DNA from 3 places in the Deinococcus radiotolerans genome. Region 3 is predicted to be linked to each of the others. Evidence: riboswitches for the same ligand, from Rfam matches in the RefSeq annotation. Region 3 holds a riboswitch; each other region holds the start of a gene.
What was found. Region 3 has a riboswitch for cyclic di-GMP ahead of IEY63_RS18435 (Ig-like domain-containing protein). Riboswitches for the same ligand answer to the same signal wherever they lie in the genome.
Positions count from the first base shown of each region.

Region 1 (5,372 bases), on a different contig from region 3:
GGAACGTGCCCTTCCAGCGGGAGTACGCCAGGGCACTCACGGGACAGAAGCGTGAACTGGAACTCTCCTGGCAGCCCCGCATCCGCAAACCGGATGGGACTGCCGTGGGCGTGCCCTACCGTGACATCGCCTCTGGCCGCCACGACGCCTACCTGAAGAAGTTCGCGCGGGACATCCGCAGTGGCGGCGCCACGGTCAAGATCACGTTCGCCCCGGAGATGAACGGCAACTGGGGCACGTACCAGCTGACCCGCACCAACACGCCCGCCGACTTCATCCGCGCGTGGCGGCACATGGTCAACGTCTTCCGCGCGGAGAAAGCCCCGGTCCGCTGGGTGTGGACACCGAATATCCTCTTCCCCGGCGCCCTGAGTTCCTACAAGGCGCTGTACCCCGGCGGAGCGTGGGTGAATGAAGTGGGCCTGGACGGCTACAACTGGGGCACCACGAACCCCTGGAACCGCTGGCTGAGTTTCCGGGACACCTTCGGGCCGTCCTACGCGGAGCTCAAGCGCGTGGCGGTGGGCAAACCCGTGCAGCTGGGCGAACTGTCCAGCGTGGAGCAGGGGGGCAGCAAGGCCGCGTGGATCCGGTACATGTGCGCGGACCTGCCGGGCTTCGGCAAGATCCGCCGGGCGTTCTGGTTTCACCTGAAAGACGGTCGGGTGGACTGGCGATTGACGACCAGCGAGGCCGCACTGGGGGCCTTCCGCCGCTGCGTGAAGTGAACCGCCGGAATCCCTTGACGGCGTCTGCACCGGCGCCCCAGGGCTGTTGAGGCGCGTGCCGAGGTGCAGGCCACGTCCCCCCTCTCACCCCCTTTTATTAAAGCCGCGCACCCCCAGATGGGGGTGACACGTGAGGCGTTCATGTAAGAACCTTGAAGGACTGTTTTCGCGAAACTCGCCGGACAGTCAGAGCATCCCAATGCTCAAGGCAAAACCGTTGCAAGACGGTGACGCAAAGCCACGGAACCCACAGGGTTGGCCGGGCCGCCAGAGGGAGATTCAGCATGCTCATTCGCCGTACCCTGTTCACTGCCCTGCTCAGCCTGAGCCTCGTCGCCTGCAGCGGCGTCACCAAACCCGAATCCACCGCCACGCTGCGCCCCGCGAGCGTCACCTGGTCAGAAAACTTCGATACCCTCGACGCGGGCAAGTGGATCAAATCCAGCTGGGCGGGCTTCTGGCAGCAGCCCGGCCTGACCGGCGCGTTCGACTCGTCGCTGGCCAGCGTCAAGAACGGCCACCTGCTGCTCACGCTGAACGTGCAGAACTGCGCGACCGGCCTGTGTGCCCGCGCCGCCGAGGTGCAGAGCGCCCAGACCTTCGGCTTCGGCCGGTACACCTACCGCTTCCGCGCGGCCAGCACCAGCGCCAGCCCCACCAAGAGCGGCAAGGTCCTCAGCGGCAACATCAGCGGCGCCTTCAGCTACGTCGACAACAGCGCCACCGAAATTGACTTGGAAATCGAGGGAAACCGTCCCAAGACGCTGAACGCCGCCGTGTGGAACACCGTCAACAGCAAGGACTACAGCGTCATGCCCACCGGCGTGAGCTTCGGGCAGAACTTCCAGACGATGACCTACGAGTGGCGCCCCGACCGCATCACGTACTACCTGAACGGCTCGAAAGTCTGGGAGACCACCAAGAACGTCCCGCAGCAGCCCGCGCACATCATGCTGAACGTGTGGCCCACCAACAGCGCCGGGTGGGGCGGACAGGCCACGACGGGCACCGTGTACATGCTCGTGGATTCCGTCCAGTTCGAAGCCTTCTGACACACAAGAGCAGCCCCGCCCCAGAGCATGCAGGGGCGGGGTTACTCTTGCGGTTTACGCGGGGAAGGGCAGCGTACCCGTCGCGCGGCGCTCCGCGCGCAGCCACGACAGGATCGACTGGCGCGCCTCTGGCTGGAATCCGTAGGTGATCAGGGCCGGGGCGTCCACGTCCAGCGCCGCGTAAGGGTTGTACAGCGCCAGGTGCAGGTCGGGCTGGGCGCCGCGCAGCGCGGCGTGCCGGTGCCGGGACGTGGTCGCCAGGATCACCGGCCGTTCCTGCCCGCGCAGCGCCGCCCAGTCCAGCTCGGCGGGGTCCTCGAAGGCGTGCAGGTGCACGTCGTACACGCCGCGCAGTTCATCCGCGAGGGTCTGGGCGTCCACGCTGGCCTCGCTGACATTCTCACGGGGCACCTTCGCCTGCGCGACCAGCAGCACCCGCGATCCGGGCGCCGGCGCCACCGGGTTCCGGTACGCGCTCAGGCCGCGCGCCCAGGCGTCCGCCAGCAGCGGCGCGTCATCCATCGGGTTCAGGGTCGGGTCGGCCTGCGCCGGGTAACGCTCAGCCAGGGCCTCCAGCCGGCGCACGCTGGCCTGCATCTGCGCGGCGTCCAGCGCGCCCCGGTCCAGCGCGGCCTGAATGGCGTCCAGGGTGGCGTCCTGCGCCTCACGGCGGCCCAGGGCCATCACCAGGTCCGCGCCAGCCTGCAGGGCCAGCACGCCCGCCTCGCCCCGGCCGTAGTGGTCGTCGATGGCCTTCATGCCCATGGAGTCCGTGACGACCACGCCGTCGAAGCCCCACTCGTCGCGCAGCAGGCCGGTCAGCACCCGGCGGGACAGCGTGGCGGGCCGCTCCGGATCCAGGGCCGGGTAGATGATGTGCGCGGTCATCATGGCGGGCGAGCGCGGCAGCAGCGCTTGGAACGGCGCGAACTCCGCGGCGTCCAGCGCCTCTCGCGGCTTGTCCACGCGCGGCAGAGCCAGGTGACTGTCGAGGCTGGTGTCCCCATGCCCCGGGAAGTGCTTCACGCACGCCGCCACGCCCGCGCGGTCGTGCCCGGCAAGCGCCGCACCACCCATGCGGGTCACCACGTCCACGTCGGCGCCGTAGGCCCGCTCGCCGATCACGGGATTGGCGGGATTCACGTTCACGTCCAGGACAGGCGCGAAATTCCAGTTGATGCCCACGCTGCGCAGCTGCCGCGCCAGCGCCGCGTTCACGTCCTCCGTGAGTCCCTCGTCCCGCGCTGCGCCCTGGTTCATGGCGCTGGGCGCGAACGGCCAGAACAGCGGGCGCAGGATCGCGCCGCCCTCGTGATCCAGGGCGATCAGGGCGTGCTCACCCATCACGGCGCGCAGGTCCGCGCACAGGGTCCGCAGCTGAGATTCAGATTCCACGTTCTTGCGGAACAGGCACACGCTGCGGATGCCGCGCCGCCGCAGGTGCTCGGCCGTGTCGTCGTCCAGGATGGGGCCGGGGATGTCCACCATCACCAGCGCGCCGCTGGACAGGGTGCTGTGCAGGGTTGGGCTCACGCCGCTCAGGGTACGCCACCGCGCGCCGGGCCACCGCTGGCGGTGGCGTGCACCAGTCCGGCCGGGTGTCCGGTAGGCTGTCGGGCGTGAATGACGTGCTGATGCGCCTGCGGGGCGTCCTGATCGTGAGCGTGCAGGCGGATGACGGCAGCCCGATGCGGGACACGGGGATCATCGCGGCGATGAGCCGCGCGGCGCTGCTGGGCGGCGCGGGTGGCCTGCGGCTGCGCAGCCCGGAGGACATCCGCGCGGTGCGGGCGCTGACGGACGTGCCGCTGATCGGGCTGACGAAGCAGGCGCAGCCGGGCTCGCCGGTGTACATCACGACCACACCGGCAGAGGTGCGCGCAGTGGCCCAGGCTGGGGCGGACGTCGTGGCGTTCGACGGCACGGACCTGCCCCGCCCGTACGCGGTGGCGGACCTGATTGCCGAGGCGCACGCCTGCGGAGCGCTGGCCATGGCGGACGTGAGCACGCTGGCCGAGGCCCACGCGGCCTACGCGGCGGGCGCGGACATCGTGGGCACGACCATGAGCGGGTATACACCGCACAGCCCGCAGCAAGCGGGGCCGGATTTCGAGCTGATGCGCGCCCTGAACAGGGCGGGGCTGCCGTTCATCGCGGAGGGCCGTCTGAACACGCCGGAACTGGCGGCGCAGGCCCTGGCGACCGGCGCGCACGCGGTAGTGGTGGGCAGCGCGATCACCCGGCCGGATCACGTGACCCGCTGGTTCGCCCAGGCCCTAGGGGTGGGCTCGAAACGCTCCAGCTGACGGGGTGGTGAGAGTGAGGCCCTCAGGTTCTCAGACGCGCTGGCCTGAAAACCGCTACATTCGGCGCACATCCTTCTCAAGTTCCCCTGCCGGAGCCGTTCCCGCGCGCACCGGCGTGTCTCACCCCAGGAGTTCAAGCATGAAACACCGCGTCCTCACCACCCTGATCACCGCCGCGATGCTCGGCGGGGCCGCCCACGCGCAGAAGACCCAGCTGGAATTCTGGACGATCAGCCTCGCACCTCTGTTCAACGACGAGATGAACCGCCTGGTCACGCAGTTCGAGAAGGAAAACCCGAACGTGGAACTCAAGTGGGTGGACGTGCCCGCCACCGCCATGGAGCAGAAACTGCTGGCGTCCGTGGCCGCCGGCCGGCCCCCCGCTGCCGTGAACCTCAGCAGCGACATGACGGTCAAGCTGGTGCAGCAGGGCGCGCTGGAGCCCCTGGACCTGAGCGCCGCGCAGAAGAAGCTGTACTTCGCCAGCCCCCTGGACACCTTCACGTACGACGGGAAGGTCATGGGCGTGCCGTGGTACTGGGCGCCGAAGGTCGTGGCGTACAACACCGAGATCTTCCGCAAGGCCGGCCTGGACCCCGCCAACCCACCCCGCACCATCCAGACGCTGATCGCCGCCGCCAAGCAGATCAAGGACAAGACCGGCATGTACGGCTTCATGCCGAACATCAACGGGATCAGCATGCTGTACGTGTTCCAGGAGGCGGGCCTGCCCATCCTCGACAAGAGCGGCAGCAAGGCCGTGTTCAACAGCGCCGAGCACGTCAAGCTGCTCCAGACGTACGTGGACCTGTACAAGAAGGGCTACATCCCCGAGGACACCATGCGCCGCGGGTTCACGGCCGCGACCGAGCTGTACTCGGCCGGGAAGCTGGGCATGCTGATCACGGGCCCGCAGTTCATCCTGCGCGTGCAGAACGACAACAAGGCGATCTTCGATCAGACGCGCGTGGCGCCGTACCCGATCAACATCGCCGGGAACGTCATCCACACCGGCCTGATGGGCTTCATGGTGCCCAAGGGCGTGCGCGACAAGGCGCTGGCGCAGAAGCTCGCGCTGTTCCTGACGAACGACGTGAACCAGCTGCAGTTCAGCAAGGTCACGAAGACGACCTTCCCCAGCACCGTGAAGGCCAGCACCGACAAGTTCTTCAAGCAGGGCGGTGCGGACGCCGTCAGCCAGGGCCGCCTCGTGGCGTCCACGGAACTCAAGCGCGCCAAGGACCTGACGCTGGTGTACCCGGACGCCAGCAAGTTGAACAAGGTCT
Region 1 covers NZ_BMPE01000001.1:558,137-563,508, forward strand. Annotated here, with positions in the region: gene IEY63_RS02705 (glycoside hydrolase family 26 protein) at 1-728, shown strand, start outside; cyclic di-GMP riboswitch class I at 926-1,000, shown strand; gene IEY63_RS02710 (glycoside hydrolase family 16 protein) at 1,013-1,780, shown strand; gene nagZ (beta-N-acetylhexosaminidase) at 1,835-3,313, opposite strand; gene IEY63_RS02720 (N-acetylmannosamine-6-phosphate 2-epimerase) at 3,400-4,086, shown strand; gene IEY63_RS02725 (ABC transporter substrate-binding protein) at 4,226-5,372, shown strand, end outside.
Region 1: linked by a shared signal. The riboswitch ahead of IEY63_RS02710 (glycoside hydrolase family 16 protein) and the one ahead of IEY63_RS18435 (Ig-like domain-containing protein) in region 3 are both predicted to bind cyclic di-GMP.

Region 2 (5,372 bases), on a different contig from region 3:
GAGCTGGCGCACCTCCCGGAATGCGGCGGCAAACTCGTCCGTGTCGGGCAGTGGTGGCGCACGACGCTCCTCAGCGGGCGGCAGGATCAGTGGCGGGGGGCTGCCCTGCCCGAGCAGACCGTTCACCGCGACAGCCGCGTTCCCCACGCCCCGCAGCAGGCGGTTCGCGTGCAGGCGCTCCCGCAGTGAGCAAGGAGTCGGTTTGCGCGTGAGTTCGCTGTGGTCATCCATGGCCTCTCCTGACTGCTCGTCTGCCGCTGGCGGACTCACCGGCGCCGCTCGAACCGCTTGAGGTAGTCCGCGAGCGGCTCGAGACCAACCGCCGCGCGGCGCTGGTCGACCCTGGTGGGATCGTCCAGGCGGATCGGGGAGGCTCTGTTTTGCACGCCGCCGTAATGCACCTGCGTGCCGTACACCTGCGACTCCCCACGGCCAAGCCGCACCCGGTCCGTGAGATACGCGAAGTGCTGCGCTTCCCGGAGGGTGCTACGCTGCTGCGTGATCAGGTCCAGCACGCATGCCTGCACCATCAGCGCCTGGTCGGCGTGCTGCGCGAGCAACCACGCGTCCAAGGGCAGGTTCACCGACGTCGCCTTACGACGTGAACCGCCGCACCACTCAGGTCAGGTGCGCCTCAAACCAGCGTCGCGCGGCGGTCCACCGGCTCAGGTCAGCTGGAGTCGGCACAGGGTCCGTCATGACGCCTGTACGGGAGGTGCACCGAAGAGCTGCGGGCGGTCCAGTGCCTTGCGGAGCAGGGCCGCCAGTCGGGCCTGTTCCGTGGCGCTGAGGTGCGCGAACAGCGAGGTCTGCCGGGCGGTCATACGGGCCAGTGGACGCCGCAGCGCCAGCTGACCCGCATCGGTGAGCACCGCACTGTCCATGCGCCGCGTGATGAGCCCCTGCGCGGTCAGGTCCGCGAGGAGCTCGGTCAGGTCCCCGATGAACCGGAGGCGGGCGCTCAGCGCCTTCAACGTGAGCCCTGGCGACGCCTGAATGGCCGCGAGCAGATGAACGGCCTCCACGCTCAGCGCGGACGAGGCGACCTTCGCGGCAAGGTGCACGTGCAGGTCATGGGCGAGCCGCACGACCAGGGTGGAGAGGTCTGCCGAGCGCCGTTCGGTGCGGGAAGACAGGGATGAGTCGACCGACATGCGCCGACCCTCCCGGCTGGCGCGAACGACAGGGTGAGCAGGTCGCGTCCGTGGTGCTCATGAACAGCCCCCACCAGATGGTGGGGGCTGTGGACCAGGACGCTGCGTGCTTAGTGCAGGTGTGCCTGAACGTCAATCACAGCGTCGCTGTTGCTGACCATGGTAATGGTGTAGTCGCCAGGCTGGTACTGGTCGCCGAATTCGATGTAGCCGGTGTTGTTACCGCCGTAGAAAATCGGCTGGTTGGAGCCGTCAGGGGCGGTCAGCGTGGCGGTGAAGTCACCGGGGCCGCTCAGGACCGACATCCAGACGTGCATGTAGCTGTAGCTGCCGTCCCAGTGCACCTTGAAGGTGTTGACCTGCCCGGCCATAAATGTGACGGCGTTGGTGTTCCAGTCGTAGGCGGGCGTGATGTTGTAGGTCACGCCGGTGGGCGTGGTGGCGGTGATGGTCTGCTCAGCGCGGGTTTCGTTGCCGCTGGTGTCCTCCGCGATCACCACGACGCTGTAGTCCCCGTCCTTGGCGGGCGTCCACGCGGCCGTCCAGTTGCCCTGGCTGTCGCCGGTCAGGGCCGCGACGCCGCCACTCTGCTCGGCGGGGTTGTTGCTGGCCACGAGGTTGCCGTCCACGTACGCACGGACGTTCTGCACGCCCTGGTCGTCCCCGACCGTACCGGTCAGGTTCAGCGCGGCGCCCGTCGAGGCCGAGGCGGTCGCGAAGGTCAGCGTGGGCATGACCGTGTCGGTGGTCAGCCCGTTGGTCTGGATCTGCTTGGCGAAGCTTTCGCTGACCGTCTGGTAGCTGGCGGTGTCCGTGCCGGCGACCTGCACCCACGCCTGGAAGGTGGCGGTGACGTTCAGTTCACTGTCGGTGTCCGTACCGCGCGACGTGACGTTCACGCCGATCTTGCTGCCCGCGCCGTTCAGCACGCCGTCGCTGACGTTACCCAGGGTGTAGGTCACGGGGCCGATGTCGCTGGTGGGGACGGTGGCGGACGCGCCGCTGTTCACGGGTGCGGTTTTCAGGTTGAGGCTGAGGTTGAACGTCGTGTCGGTGTACAGCTCGTTCATGCTCAGGCTGGGTGCCAGGGTGCTGGTGGCCGCGTCGTACACCGCGTGGGATTTGATGCGGATGACGGTGTTGTTCTTGTCGACCGTGCCGGCGTTCTCCGCGGCGGGGCCGTACGCGAGGAGGGTGGCGCTGGTCGCGTCGTCCTTGACCTTGTTTTCGAAGGTGTAGTCCCCTTTGGGGAGGAGCAGGAGGCGGTGGTAGCTGTTGGCGCTGTTCAGGGTCAGGGTGGTGGCGCCGGTGCCGGTGGGGTCGTAGGTGGTGCCGTTGAAGGTGACGGTCTTGCCGGCGCTGTCGCGGACGGTCACGTCGTAGTGGCGGGCGGGGGCGTCGCCGGTGAGGCCCTGTGCGCCGAGGCCCTGCCCTGCGAAGGCGGGCGCGCTGACCTCGACCTTCATGAGGGGTCCTTTGGCGGTGGGGGTGACGGCGCGCTGGCCGCAGGACGCGAGGGCCAGGGTGAGGGTGGTCAGGGCAAGGGTGGTGTTGAGGACTGAACGCATGGGTGCTCCTGTGGCGCCTTCCGGGGAAGGGGCCGTGCGTGAAAGGCGTGGTGTGATGCGCGGTGGGCGCGGTCGAACGCAGGCAACTTAGTGAATGTGTCGTTAGCGCAGCGTTAAGAGCCTCGGCAGGGGCGGCAGGAAGGAACGCGTCAGGACTCCAGGCCGGTGTGCAGGCACGCCAGCGGAAAGAACTCGACCCGGGGGCCGTGGACGGGGAGACGCTGCGGTGGGCGCACCACTGGCTCAGTCGGACCAAGGTGCCCGGGTAAGGGCCCGACATCATCGCCTCGCATCAGGTTGCTGTTTAAAAATTCACCTGTGCCTCATACTCTGCGGCTGGTCATTTCACAGAAACCTTACAACGTGAGATGGTTCCATGAGTCTGCAGTGGGCCCTTCCCTGAGTTGCCCTGCCATCCTGCTGACCACAACGCACGCGTGGAAGCCAGGCGCCGCCTCGATGGTGGGCAACGTTGACCGGACGCCCAGGGCCACGCCAGGACACGCCGTCCGGCAGTCGAATATCCCGACGCTCCTCCTTCTGGCGCCACACGCCGACCACCCGCGTCACCGCCTGCCGCGTGGCCCGGAGCAACAGGCCCAGGCCAGCGGCCCGGAGCCGATATGCCAGGGCTGACCGGGTACCGTTCAACCCCCGCTGCCGCAGCACCTCGCGGCTCACGGGGACCAGCCCGGCCGCTCTCATGCAGGGTCCGCGCATGACACGTGAGGCCTTCTTCCGGCGCGGTCGTCATGAAGCAGGTCACCGTCACGCCCAGGTGCACCGCGAGGTGCTGCAGGGAGACGCAGTTCATCTGGCCGTGCGCTTCAGTGTCTAGGTTCAGCGCCAAGGTGTCCATTTCGATCCTGGGCACGGCCAGGCGGGCTGCTGTAGTAATGCAGTCGTCATCATATCGGGCCTGACAACTGACTCGGTGTACACGCCAGTAGCCCCCTTCCTCGAGCACCGCCCGGGATGAACAGTGAGAAGCCCACACAAGGTCGCCGTTTCCCCGCTTTCAGCGTTTGGTGACGTGAGGGGCGAGGCCACCGCTGCCGATAGGCGCTTTCCTGCCGCGCTCATCTGGTCGGGTGCGCCGCGTGTAAGGACGCTGTGACCCGCCAGCCAGCAGAGTATGAGGCAAGAATGAAGTTCTTCACCATTCCTCCCGGTGCGCTCGCCCAGGCCTTCCCGACCCGGGCCAGGGAGGCTCAGCCGTCCACCCGTATTCACCAGGCGCCCCGACGCTCCTGGACAGGAGTCTCCATGCGCCGCACCGTCTCTGCTCTCGCGTGTCCATCCCTCGCCCTACTCCTTGCGTCCTGCGGGCACAGCACCGCCACACCCACCGCCAGTCCGCTTACCGAACTGCGCCTGAGCGCCACTGGATTCATGGTGGGCGCCGCCCCCCAGGACCTCGGTGGCCTCGGCCTCACCAGTGACGCTCCGGCTCGCCACGTCGTCGTCACCGTACGTGACGACTCCGGCCAGGTCGTCACGTTCAACGGCACCACCTACGACCCCACCGGCACCGGCGCAGCCACGGTCGAACTCAACAGCGGCAACCTGTTCCGCCGCACGCTGCTGCTCCCCTCCGGCACCTACACCTTCGAGAACGCCGTCAAGGACGACGCCACCAACGCCACCCTCCTCGCATATGGCCCCGCTGCCGAGAACGCCGGTACCCTCACCACCACCGGGGGCAGCGTCCGCCTGACCGCGCACGCGGTCATGGACCCGGCCAGCAGCGTCCTGGCCCCCACCGAGAACGTCCCCCAGCTGTTCACCGACAGCACCGTCAACCTGGCCCTCAGTCCCAAAACGGCGGGCGTGAACGGCGCGTCCGCGACCGTGCCCACCAGCGACATCAGCGCGGTCACCTACAGCCTCGGGAGCCCAACCGACGGTGTCCTCAACGGGGCGGGCAGCAAGGTGGGCGTGAACGTGACGGCGCGTGGCGCGGCCGATGACACCACGCTGAACGTCACCGCCAGCTTCAGCGCCTGGATCCGCGTCGCCGGGACGGACACGGCCACCTTCCAGAGCGTCAGCGTGAGTTACGCCCAGGGCATCGCCATGTACGCGGTGGTGCAGCAGGCGGCGCCGCTCATGGGCTTCGCGCCCATCTCCGGTCCGCCGCTCAACCGGGGCTGACAAGCCCCGCGACAGCTGACACGCAAGGCCGTCAGCGCCCCACTGTCATACACGGGGCGCTGACGGCCGGCCCGCTTGCGCGCCACGCCAGCACGGGGTGACGGTGGACAGATTGAACGCCTGGAGACCCACGCAGTCACCCATGGGCAGCAGTCCTGATCGGCAGGCGGTCCTGCCCGGCCGCAGGGGCAGGGCGGCCCGCACCAGCCAGACCGTCCACCTGCGCGGGGACAGCACGAGGTGGACGAGCAGATCACGGTGTCCGCCCACCTTGACCGATGGGGCAACGGCAGGCCGCCTCGATGCCGCGGTCCCGGTCAGGATGTCGGGCGGGCAGGGCCCGGCAGCAGAAGCGCGGTGTCCCCCAAGCGTCGCGGCCACCAGACCGGCTCGGGTGCCGGTTGCAGAGACGGCCGAGCCCTCACCGGGCACCGCCACGGACACCGGTGACGCCGTCCACCTGATCCGCAGGGCCACTGCGCTTACCGCCGGCATG
Region 2 covers NZ_BMPE01000012.1:6,884-12,255, forward strand. Annotated here, with positions in the region: gene IEY63_RS15880 (hypothetical protein) at 1-231, opposite strand, end outside; gene IEY63_RS15885 (DUF6624 domain-containing protein) at 267-584, opposite strand; gene IEY63_RS15890 (MarR family winged helix-turn-helix transcriptional regulator) at 696-1,154, opposite strand; gene IEY63_RS15895 (Ig-like domain-containing protein) at 1,265-2,722, opposite strand; cyclic di-GMP riboswitch class II at 2,938-3,021, opposite strand; gene IEY63_RS15900 (hypothetical protein) at 3,989-4,876, shown strand.
Region 2: linked by a shared signal. The riboswitch ahead of IEY63_RS15895 (Ig-like domain-containing protein) and the one ahead of IEY63_RS18435 (Ig-like domain-containing protein) in region 3 are both predicted to bind cyclic di-GMP.

Region 3 (5,372 bases):
GACCCGAACGAGAACATGGCCAGGGACAGCAGCGAGTACGCCCCGAAATTCACCAGGATCAGCGGCCCCACCTTCAGGCCCTCCGCCGTGGTCTCGTTCACGGCGCTCAGGCCGAACAGCGCGAAGAACATCACCGGGAAGCCGATGGTGCCCACCGCGAACATCGGGTTGCGCAGCATGCGGCGCAGCTCGGCCAGCACCAGCCCCCCCAGCGCGCGCAGGCGCGGTGCGCGGCGCGCGCCCGTTACCGGGGCGGGCAGGTCGGTGGGCCGGGCAGAGGTCAGGTGGGTCATGCGGTCACGTCCTTCCCGGCGGGTCCGGCCGGGGCGGTCAGCGAGAGGAAGGCGTCTTCGAGGCTGGCGCGCGTGACCTCCAGGTTCGAGAAGGGCACGTCCCGCGCGATCAGAGCGCGCAGCAGCGCCTCGGGGGCGCCCGTGCGCAGCTGCGCGTGCCCCTGGGCGTCCACGCGGACGTCCTCGGCGCCCGGCAGGTGCCGCAGCTCGGCCAGTACCAGATCGGACGTGAAGCTCACGCGCGCCCCGCCCGCCTGCGAGCGCAGCGCCTCTGGGCTACCGTCCGCCAGCACCGCCCCGGCGTTCATGACGACCACCCGGTCCGCGGCGCGTTCGGCCTCCTCCAGGTAGTGCGTGGTGAGCAGGATCGTGCGCCCCGCCGCCTTCAGGGCAGTCACAGCCTCCCAGAACGCCAGTCGGCTCTGGGCGTCCATGCCGGTGGTGGGCTCGTCGATCAGCAGCACCTCGGGATTCCCGACCGCCGCCAGCGCGAACGCCAGGCGCCGCTTCTGCCCACCGGACAGCGCGCCCGAACGGCGGTGCGCCACGCCCTCTAGGTCAGCCAGGGCTAGTGCCTGCGCCACCGGCAGCGGCGCCGGGTAGAACGACGCCAGCAGCGTGACCGCCTCGCGCACGGTCAGCGCGGGTGGCAGCGCGCTCTCCTGCGGCATCGACCCGATCCGGGCGCGTACCACGTCATCGCGGGGGTTGCCGCCCAGCACGCGCACCTGACCCGCGCTGGGCGCCGCCAGCCCCAGCATCAGGTTGATGGCGGTGGTCTTGCCCGCCCCGTTCGGCCCCAGCAGCGCCGTGAGTTCCCCGGCGCGCACACTCAGGTTCAGGTCGCGCAGCGCCGTCACCCGCCCGAAGGTCTTGTTCACACCGCTCAGTTCGATCGCGTTCATGCCCCCAGCGTGCCAGGGCCGCGCGGCGCGCCCCAGTGCCGCCTGTCAGGCGCGCCGGGTGACAGGTGTCATACCGGACGGCGTGGCCAGGGCCGAATCAGGACCAGCGGGTCCGGGCCGCCTTACTGCCCGATGCGGACGTTGAAGTTCTGGGTCTGCTCGGTGACGTTCTGCGCGAGGTCGTACACGCGGACGGTCACGGTGTGCTCGCCGTTGCTGCCCGCCTCGAAGTACTTCGCGTAGGAGTTGTACGCGGTCGGGTCGTCCACGAAAGTCTGCCCGTCGATGATCAGCACCACGCGGGACACGGCGACGTTGTCCTGGGTGGACAGGCGGAAGAACACGTTGCCCTTTTCCCGCAGCGTCTGGGGGTTCATCACCATGGTGACCTTGGGGGCCGTCACGTCGATGTGGCTGTCGGTGGACTGGGAGGTGGTGCTGGGCGTGGCGGGGCCACCGCAGCTGGTGGCCAGCACCGCGATCAGTGCAGACAGAAGAAATGCGCGCATGGGGTACTCCTCCTGCGAGGGGTCGCAGTTGGTGGGTCCAGCGTCCAGCCGGGCTGGAACACTGGTCGAAAAGCCGGTCGCACCACTGGCTCCACGTGTCCCAGGTGCCCGCATACAGGACCACGCTTCGTCGCCTCTTCTCGCCCGTTGTCTCCGTAGCGAGTGAGGTCATGATGGCGGCCGCTGCCCTTCGCACCTGTCACACGTCCCCGCATGAACCGTTCCTGAGTGACCCACACGCACAGCCCCGCGCGGACCTCCACCGTCTGGCCCGGGGGCCTGCGGGGATGGACCGGCGTGCCCTGCGTCTGGGACGGCTTCCGCCTGGGCTGGCCAGGCCGCCAGCGCCGGCCGGACAGGGCCCCGACCCGCCGGACGTGGGCGCCCGGTCAGGACGGAGGCGCCCAGTAACAGTTCTGTCAGAATCCGCCGCCCCGCCAGATGAAGACCGCGTGGACGGGGTGGTCAGTGCCCTAGTGCGCGCGCGGCGGTGCAGCGGGCGCCGCCGCTAGAGTGACGGCACGCAAGTCGCCCACCGCGTGGGCGCGGGAGGATGCATGAAGTACGTTTCCACGCGCGGCGCGCGCGACCTCGGGTCCTTCTCGGACGTGCTGCTCTCGGGCCTCGCCCCGGACGGCGGGCTGGCGATGCCCGAGTCGATTCCCACAGTCACGCCTGAGCAGCTGGCCGCGTGGCGGGACCTCAGCTACGCGGACCTCGCCTACGAGGTGATGCGCCCCTTCATCACGGACATCCCCGAAGCGGACCTGCGCGCCCTGCTGCGGAGCACGTACACGCAAGAGGTCTTCCACAGCCCCGAGATCACGCCCCTGACCCCGCTGGGCGAGACGGGTCCGGACGGGGGCGGCCTGTACCTGCTGGAACTGTCAAACGGGCCGTCCCTGGCGTTCAAGGACATGGCCATGCAGTTCCTGGGGCAGGTGTTCGAGTACGTTCTGGAACGCCGCGACGAGCGGCTGAACATCCTGGGCGCCACCAGCGGCGACACCGGCTCGGCGGCCGAGTACGCCATGCTCGGCAAGGCGCGCGTGAACGTCGTGATGCTCTCCCCGCACGGCCGCATGAGTGCCTTTCAGCAGGCGCAGATGTTCAGCCTCCAGGAGCCGAACATCTTCAACCTGGCCGTGGAGGGCGTCTTCGACGACTGTCAGGACCTCGTGAAGGCCGTGAACGCCGACGCGGACTTCAAGGCCCGCTACGACATCGGCGCGGTGAACAGCATCAACTGGGCGCGGGTGCTCGCGCAGGCCGTGTACTACTTCAAGGCGTACCTCGCCCTGAACCTCCCCGCCGGGGCAGAGGCCGACTTCAGCGTGCCGTCCGGGAACTTCGGGAACGTGTTCGCCGGGTACCTCGCCAAATCCATGGGCCTGCCCATCGGGCAGCTGCTCGTCGCCAGCAACGAGAACGACGTCCTGCACGACTTCTTCAGCGGCGGCACCTACCACGTCCGCCCCGCCGACCGGGTCGCGGTGACCAGCAGCCCCAGCATGGACATCGGCAAGGCCAGCAACTTCGAACGCTACCTGTACCTGATCGCCGGAGCGGACGCCGTGCAGACGCGCAGTTGGTGGGACGAGGTCGGCCAGAGCCGCCCCGTCGCCCTGAGTGGCACCCCTCACTGGGACGCCGTGCAGGCCAGCGGCTTCCGCAGCGGACGCAGCACCCACGCCGACCGCCTGCGCACCATCCGCACCGTCTTCGAGACGTATGGCCGCCTGATCGACCCGCACACCGCCGACGGTGTCCTCGTCGGGCAGGCCTACCAGCGGCCCGGCGTGCCCATGATCTGCCTGGAAACCGCCCTGCCCGCCAAGTTCGAGGAGACCGTACAGGCGGCCGTGGGGCAGACCCCAGGGCGCCCCGCCCGCTTCGACGGCATCGAGCAGGCCCCCAAACGCTTCCAGGTGATCCCCAACGACGTGCAGACCCTCAAGGACTTCATCGCGGCGAACCTCACCCCGAAAGAACCCGCCTGACGGGAACCCCGCGCACCGCACCGCGTACCCTGAGGCGTGCCGCGATTTCTGCTGCGTGACCTGAAGGGCCTGGGCTTCATCCTGCTGGTGGTGTACGGCGCGCTGAGTCGGGACCTGCTGCCCCGAGCCGTGTGGCTTTCACTGAACATTCCCGGTGGGGTGGCGATGGTCGCGGCAGGCCTGTGGCTGATTTGGATGGGCCTGCGCGCCCGCCCGGAGCAGTGGACCGGCACCTGGCCGCTGGAGGACGGTGTCGTGACCGGCCACCGGGTGGTGCAGGGGTTCGGGCTGGGCTGGTGGCTCAGTGGGAACAGTTCGGCGCGGGTCGCCGTGACCCTGGACCTGCCCGGTGGCCGCGTGGCGGAGGTGCAGCCCCGGGCCCTGAACGCCGTGATGCTGCCCCGTCCGCAGCCCCGTCCGCCCCTGTGCGACCTGGATGACCAGGGGGACCGCGCGGCGCTGCGGGCGGCGCAGGCGCTCGTGCCGATCGGGACGCCGCTGACCGTGCGCATGGATCCTGGTAGGAAATTGAACCGGCGCGGCCTCCTTGAAGCCCGACTGGACGTGCCGCCATACCGGTCCTGGATGCGCTGGCTGCTGGGGGCTTTCGGGGCGGTGCTGAGCGCCGGCACGGCCTATCTCATGTTCAGCGCGATCACCCGCTGACCGGACCGCTGCGCGCCTACACTTGAGGCATGACCCGCCGCCCCGCCGTGCTGCTGGCCCTGATCGCGGGGCTGGTGGTGTCGGGCACGGTGGGCTACCGGGTGCTGGAGGGCTGGTCGTGGCTGGACTGCCTGTTCATGACGGCCATGACCCTGACGACCGTGGGGTACGGCACGCCGGGCGACCTGCACGCGGACGGCAAGGTGTTCAGCGTGGTGCTGATGCTGGTGGGGATCGGGTTGATGCTGTACCTGCTGACGCTGCTGGCCGAGACGATGCTGCGGACCGTGACGGACCCGGGCGCGGCGCGGCGGCGGCGGGAGAGGAGGATCATGGGTTTGAAGGATCACACGATCGTGTGCGGGTACGGGCAGGTGGGCGAGGCGGTCAGCGTGGCGCTGCGGGGCGCGCGGCGCGAGGTGGTCGTGATTGACCACCGCCCGGAGCACCTGGAGTGGGCGCAGACGCAGGGGCTGCACACCCTGGTCGGGGACGCGACCGACGAGGACGTGCTGCGCCGCGCGGGCATCGAGCGGGCGGCGTCGCTGGTCACGGTGATCAACAGCGATCCCAGCAACCTGTACGTGGTGCTGTCCGCCAGGGGATTGAACCCGGGCGTGCGGGTGATCGCGCGGGCCAGTGACGAGTCCGCAGCCCGCAAGATGCGCCGCGCCGGGGCGGACGAGGTCGTGAATCCGTACCAGCTGAGCGGGAACCGGATCGCGGCGATGATGCTCGCGCCGCGCCTGAGCCGCCTGCTGAGCGGGGACGTGATCAGCGAGCACTTCACGATCCGCGAGCTGAGTGTGCCGCCCGCCCTGGTGGGCCGCACGGTGGCGGACCTGGGCCGTGAGACGGGCGCGCTGGTCGTGGCGATCTGGCGGGACGGGCAGCCGCTGCGCAGCCGCGCCGAGGACGTCCTGCGCGCCGGGGACGCGGTGCTGGTCGCCGGGGCGGTCGCCGAGGTGGAGGCCGTGGAGGCTGGCCCGCTGGGTGGAG
Region 3 covers NZ_BMPE01000019.1:19,955-25,326, reverse strand. Annotated here, with positions in the region: gene IEY63_RS18445 (ABC transporter permease) at 1-293, opposite strand, end outside; gene IEY63_RS18440 (ABC transporter ATP-binding protein) at 290-1,198, opposite strand; gene IEY63_RS18435 (Ig-like domain-containing protein) at 1,321-1,707, opposite strand; cyclic di-GMP riboswitch class II at 1,770-1,854, opposite strand; gene thrC (threonine synthase) at 2,265-3,707, shown strand; gene IEY63_RS18425 (hypothetical protein) at 3,744-4,373, shown strand; gene IEY63_RS18420 (potassium channel family protein) at 4,403-5,372, shown strand, end outside.